DNA from 2 places in the Clostridium sp. 001 genome. Region 1 is predicted to be linked to the other one. Evidence: a T-box and tRNA genes for the amino acid it is inferred to sense, from the RefSeq annotation. Region 1 holds a T-box; the other holds one or more tRNA genes.
What was found. A T-box is a leader RNA that pairs with one kind of tRNA and senses whether it is charged. The one in region 1 lies ahead of pheS (phenylalanine--tRNA ligase subunit alpha), so its partner is inferred to be a tRNA-Phe.

Region 1 (3,424 bases):
AGTGCTACAGGAACTATATCTTGTTCTTTCATATTAGTGGCAGCTGTTATAATTTGAATAGGCTCTTCTTTTCCTACATCCACCTGACATACAACGAGTTTATCTGCCTGAGGATGACTTTCTATCTTAAGTATCTTACCTGTAACTACATTTTGAATTTCATCTCCAGTTACAATTGCCTCTTCAAGTTTTGAACCACTTAAAGTCAATCTATCTCCTAATTCCTTTCCTGGAATATCTATTTTAACATAATCCTTTAACCATTTTACTGGAACTTTCATACAAAAATCTCCTTTCAAATTTTTAATCTTGATAGACTTTCTAGTTAAAAATAAAATTATTCTCCGAGATATTTTTACAACCTTCAGCTCATTAAATATTTTGATAAGTCTAAGTAAAAAATTCTAAAAAAGCTAAGAACTTTTGAAAACTCGTGCCTCAGACAATTCAAAAGTTCTAAGTTTTTGCGAATTTTTTTCTAAGACTTATATACAAAATATTTAAAAGAGCTTCTTTATTGTAAAAATATATCTGCGCATGAATTTTATTTTTAAGATAGAAATTTAACATAAGATTCTAAATGAAATTGAATCTATATCCGCCAATATGATAACAAAATTGAAATCACGGTTAAAAACTTTTTTGATAAGTCTTAGTGAGATATTTTAGAAAATCTTAGAAGCTTAGATATGTTTGAGGTACGAGTTTAGATAAGCTTCTTAGATTTTCAAAATATCGAACTTTAGACTTATTAAAAGTTTTTATGGTGATGAAATTTGTTATTATATTCGGTGGATATGTCAATTTCAATTTAGAAACTCTATTAAAATTGATTTAAAAATCTCATATCACTTTCATACATGTTTCTTATATCATCTATTCCGTATTTTAACATGACCATCCTATCTACACCCATTCCAAAAGCAAATCCACTGTAAACTTCAGGATCTATTCCACAATTTCTAAGTACCTGTGGATGAACCATTCCACATCCTAAAAGTTCTATCCATCCTTCACCTTTACATACCCTGCATCCTTTTCCATTACATACAAAACAAGTAGCGTCCATTTCTGCAGAAGGTTCTGTAAATGGGAAATGATGAGGTCTGAATTTTGTATGCACGTCATTTCCAAACAACTTTTTGGCAAATAACTCAAGAGTACCTTTTAAATTTGCAAAAGTTATACCTTTATCAACTACTAAACCTTCCATTTGATAAAATATAGGTGAATGAGTTGCATCCACTGAATCTGAACGATAAACTTTACCTGGAGATATCATTTTTATTGGAGGTTTTTGTTTTTCCATAGTTCTTACCTGTATTGGAGAAGTTTGAGTTCTAAGAACTACATTGTCATTTATATAAAAGGTATCCTGTTCACCCCTTGCTGGATGATTTTTAGGTATATTAAGTGCTTCAAAGTTATAATAATCCTTCTCTACTTCAGGACCTTCTTCTATAGTAAATCCCATAGAAATAAATATCTGTTTCATCTCTTCTAGTGTTTGTTCTAGCGGATGACGCTTTCCTACAGTTTGCTTTATACCAGGCATAGTAATATCAATGGTTTCATTCTGCAGTTTTGCTTGTGTAGCACTTGATTTTATCTTTTTTGATGCCTCTTCTATAGCATCTTCCAGTGCACTCCTCACTTCATTGGCAAGCTTACCAATTGCAGGTCTTTCTTCTTTGGAAAGATCCTTCATGCCCCTGAGTATTTTTGTAAGTTCTCCCTTTTTGCCTAAATATTTAACTCTTATATCCTCTATATCTAACTTTCTATTTTTTAATTCGCTAAAGGCATTTTCCTTTATCTGTTTTAATTCTTCTTTCATTTTAAACTCTCCTTTCACTACAATCTTTTTAATTTAAAACAAAATAAAAAGCCCATCCCTCTAAGGGACGAACTTTGATCCGCGTTACCACCCAAATTGATACTATTAGAAAATAATATCCTCTTTGTATATTTTAACGATAATTAACCGCTGACTACTAATTATAATTTCACAGCCAGTACTCCAGGAGGAACTTCAATATATAATGTTTTAAAAAAAGCTTTCAGCCATGACTTTTTTTCTCTGATAAAAATCATATATCTACTTTCTCTTTCACAGTAAATATTCTTATTCAACTTTTATTATTTATCCAATGACTACCTGTTCTAAATGGTGTCAAGAATTCTGTTTATATCTTTAAATTTTACATATATATTTACACATTGTCAACATTAAATTAAATTTTGTCTTACTGCTTCGAACATCATTATAGACGCCGCCGTGGATACATTTAATGATTCAGCACCACCTGGCATTGGTATCTTTACCTTTATATCAGAAACATTCTGTATGGTTTTACTAAGACCGTTGCCTTCATTTCCCACTGCAATTATAACTTTTCCCTTTAAATTTGCACTATAAAAGCTAATATCCGTATCTAGAGAGCTTCCTATCAACTTAAATCCACTTTTCCTGAGAAGCTCTACTTTTTTCAAGTCTCCATCATATATTACAGGTACATGAAATATAGATCCCATTGTTGATCTCAACGTCTTCTCATTATATATATCTACCGTTCCCTTTGTAATTATAACCCCTAAAGCTCCAGAAGCATGTGCACTTCTTATTATAGTACCCATATTGCCTGGATCTTGAATCTTATCTGCCAATACATAAAATCCATTTTCCTTTTTAACTTTCAATTCTCTATTTTCCACTACCGCAGCTATTCCTTGGGGATTTTCAGTATTTACCATAGCTCTAAATACACTATTTTCCATAAGATACACAGGAAAATTGCACTCAAAATTCTCTTTTAACAAAAATTTTCTCCACTTATCTGTAAAATCATTGCTTAGAAAAATTGAAGATATTTTGAAATCAGAATAAAGCGCCTCTCTTACAAACCTAAAGCCTTCTATTAAAAACTTGCCCTCCTGAACCCTGTATTTCTTTTCCTTTAACTTTTTTACTTCTTTTATATGTGCATTATCTTTACTTTTAATTATATCCATAATAGTCCACCTTATTATGATAATTTGCCTATAAAAAAGTACAGCAAAATTATGCTGTACTCCTTATGTAATATAATATTATGCATTTAATTGTTTTTTAGCTACTTCAACTAATTCAGTAAATCCTTTAGGATCATTTATAGCTATTTCTGAAAGCATCTTTCTATTCATATTAATGCCTGCAGTCTTTATTCCATTTATAAACTTGGAATATGAAAGTCCATTCATTCTAGTTGCAGCATTTATTCTAGCTATCCATAACTTTCTAAAGTCCCTCTTCTTTAATCTTCTTCCTATATATGAATATCTTAGAGCCCTTAAAACTGTTTCATTAGCAGTTCTAAATAATCTACTTTTTCCGCCATAATAACCTTTTGCAAGCTTTAATATTTTTTTATGATGTTTACGAGCG
Region 2 (3,424 bases), 1.6 Mb from region 1:
TATTGAAAGTAAAAATATTTTAGTAGAGGAGGTGGCATAAAATGCAGACTATAACTATATCGCAGATTTATACTGCAATATTACAAACACTGTACATGATTTTCATACCACTTTTAATAGGATCTGTAGTAGGAACTCTTTTGGGAGTATTAATGGTAGTAACAAGGCCTAATGGAATACTGGAAAATAAATACATCTATAATGTTTTAAATCCTATTATAAATATATTTCGTTCTTTGCCATTTATAATTTTAATGGTTGCAATAGTACCTTTTACTAAACTTATAGTAGGTTCATCTATAGGTACGAGTGCTGCATTAGTTCCTCTTACTATTTTTATTACTCCTTATATTGCAAGACTTGTGGAAAATTCTATTTTGGAAGTAGATAGTGGAACTATAGAAGCTGCGGAGGCAATGGGTGCTACGTCTTTTCAGATAATATGGCATTTCCTTCTTCCTGAAGCAATGGGATCACTTGTGCTTTCACTTACTACTGCTACGATAGGTCTTATAGGAGCTACTGCAATGGCAGGAACTGTAGGTGGTGGAGGAATAGGAGATGTAGCTATATCCTATGGATATGAGAGATTTGATACAGAAGTAATGGTTATTACGGTAATTTTACTTGTAATATTTGTACAATTTATACAGACAATAGGTAATATAATAGCTAGAAAAGTAAGAAGAAATTAAAAATTTTGAGGGGGAAAACATAATGATAAGAAAATTTTTAAAAACTACTATAACATCACTGCTTATAATTACGTCGGCAATAGGATTGTCAGCATGTGGATCAAAAAACAGCAGTGATTCAAGCGAAAAGAAAGAGATAAAGCTGGGAGTTTCTCCTGGACCTTACAACGATCTTTTTAACGCAGGCGTAAAACCTATTCTTGAAAAAGAAGGTTATAAGGTTAATTTGGTAAATTTCTCGGAACTTCTTTCATCTGAGGTTGCCCTGACAGAAGGAAGTGTTGATTTTAACGTTGCACAACATAATGCTTATGTTAAAGCGTATAATAAGGAGAAAAAGGCAAATCTTGTTTCTATAATAAAAATACCAACAGTGAGGGCAGGAATTTTTTCGAACAAGCATAAATCAATGAGTGAAGTTAAGCAGGGGGATAAAGTATTTATTCCTAAAGACCCATCAAATGCAGCTAGAGCTTATGCATTACTTGAAAAAGCAGGATGGATTAAGATAAAATCAGGTGTAGTAAAGACACTTGCAACTCAAAAAGATATAGTTGAGAATAAAAATAACATAAAAATAATTGAAATGGATTCTTCACAAATACCACGTTCTATGAATGAAGCAGATTATGCCGTACTTCCAGGGGCTATTGAATATATGGCAAAAATAGATGCATCGAAAGCACTTATTTCAGAAACACTTTCAGATGATCTTTATATAACTGTTGCAGTGGATGGAAAAAATAAAAATGCTAAATGGGCACAGGATATAATAAAAGCTTATAAATCACAAGATTTTAAGAATTACATAAAGACACATAATTCTAAAGGATATTGGGTTCTTCCTGATGATCTTAAGTAAGTTAATATTTAATATGTAGGTTATCAAAGAACAAATAGCAAATAAAAAATAACAGATGATGAGGAATTTCTTATTTAAACTTTGATATTTGTTCTTTGAACTTTTTAAAAGTTTGCTATTAAGTATTGACAGCTAGCTAAAAATACAGTATAATACTAAATTGTAGCGAAGAAAAAAACAATATATAAGGAAATTAGTAGAAATAGCAATTTTTGATAATAAATCTGGTGGTAATGACGTGAAGGTAACACCCCTTTCCATACCGAACAGGAAGGTTAAGCTTCACAGTGCCAATGGTACTGCAGGGGAGGCCCTGTGGGAGAATAGGTCGCTGCCAGGTAATTTTTTTGGCCAGATAGCTCAGTCGGTAGAGCAGAGGACTGAAAATCCTCGTGTCCCTGGTTCGATTCCTGGTCTGGCCACCAAAAGTTTATATTAAAAAAGCTTCAAGTTATATGTGAGGCTTTTTTTTCGTATAAAAGAAAACTTATTGATGTGACGATTTTTTTTAAGGGGATGTGAAATATGAATAAAGGTGTTTTAAAATCTAGCATGTTGCTTTTAATAACCTCTGCTATATGGGGATTTGCATTTGTAGCACAAAGAGTGGGTATGAATTATGTAGGTGCGTTTACTTTTAATGGAGTAAGATTTGGACTAGGTGCTTTTTCTTTACTTCCACTTATAATATTTTATAAAGAAAAGGATAAAAATAAAGAAAAAAATAAAAGTTTTAAAAGCGTATTTTTATCTGGACTTTTTACAGGATTAATAGTGTTTTTAGCTTCTTCTTTCCAACAAGTAGGCCTTATAGGAACTACAGCAGGAAAAGCTGCTTTTATAACTGGATTGTACATTGTATTTGTTCCAATTATGGGTATGTTCTTAAAACGACATATAGGGCTGAATTCATGGATTGGAGCTTTAATTGCTGTGGTAGGATTATACTTTTTATGCGTTACAAGTAGTTTTTTTATATCACACAGTGATTTACTTGAACTTGGAAGTGCCTTTTTCTTTGCGGTTCAAATAATTTTAATAGATATTTTTTCTAAAAAGTTTGATACACTCAAACTGGCATTTTTTCAATTTATAACTTGTTCGGTTTTAAGTTTAATAACAGCTATTTTATTTGAAAGTATAACAATAAGTGGAGTTTTACAGGCTGCAATACCTATTCTATATGGTGGTATATTTTCAGTGGGAATTGCATATACATTGCAAATTGTCGCACAAAAAAATGCTGAACCAACACATGCAGCTATTATAATGAGTATGGAATCAGTTTTTGCAGCTATTGGAGGTTTTTTAGTTTTGAATGAATATTTAAGTTTAAGGGCAATGTTTGGATGTGGCCTTATGCTTGCAGGTATGATTATATGTCAGGTGAAACCTAGGGAAATTTGCCATGTAAAAGTTGAAGCTTGTAAAAAGAGGTAATACATAAGGAAAGTGTCATATTTAAAGTCAATTAAATAGTCATCTATTATGTATGTTTTTAGTAAAATATGTTATAATGTTGGAGACGATTTCAATAAAAGTTTTGAATTTAATGATAAGAGGGGATATCATGGATAAAGTAATTACAATAGGCAAAAAAGATTTTCAAATAGGAAAAAGGACTTACATTATGGGTATACTTAATGTTACACCAGATTCTTTCTCTGATGGCGGAAAATTTAACAATATAGAGCTGGCTATAAAACATGCTAAACAGATGGAGGAAGAAGGGGCAGATATAATAGATGTAGGTGGAGAATCTACAAGACCAAGCTATGATCCTGTATCTGAGCAGGAAGAACTAGAAAGAGTTATTCCAATAATAGGCAAATTAAGTAGGTGTGTAGACATTCCTATTTCTATAGAT

Region 2: it encodes a tRNA-Phe, which carries the amino acid that the T-box ahead of pheS (phenylalanine--tRNA ligase subunit alpha) is inferred to sense. The anticodon was not compared.

What each region holds. Positions count from the first base shown of each region.
Region 1 covers NZ_CP020473.1:1,473,403-1,476,826, forward strand. Annotated here, with positions in the region: gene pheT (phenylalanine--tRNA ligase subunit beta) at 1-281, opposite strand, end outside; gene pheS (phenylalanine--tRNA ligase subunit alpha) at 824-1,837, opposite strand; T-box leader at 1,898-2,123, opposite strand; gene B5S50_RS06625 (RNA methyltransferase) at 2,230-3,012, opposite strand; gene rplT (50S ribosomal protein L20) at 3,091-3,424, opposite strand, start outside.
Region 2 covers NZ_CP020473.1:3,069,258-3,072,681, forward strand. Annotated here, with positions in the region: gene B5S50_RS14260 (methionine ABC transporter ATP-binding protein) at 1-40, shown strand, start outside; gene B5S50_RS14265 (methionine ABC transporter permease) at 42-695, shown strand; gene B5S50_RS14270 (MetQ/NlpA family ABC transporter substrate-binding protein) at 718-1,557, shown strand; rRNA gene rrf (5S ribosomal RNA) at 1,781-1,897, shown strand; tRNA gene B5S50_RS14280 (tRNA-Phe) at 1,907-1,982, shown strand; gene B5S50_RS14285 (DMT family transporter) at 2,083-2,997, shown strand; gene folP (dihydropteroate synthase) at 3,128-3,424, shown strand, end outside.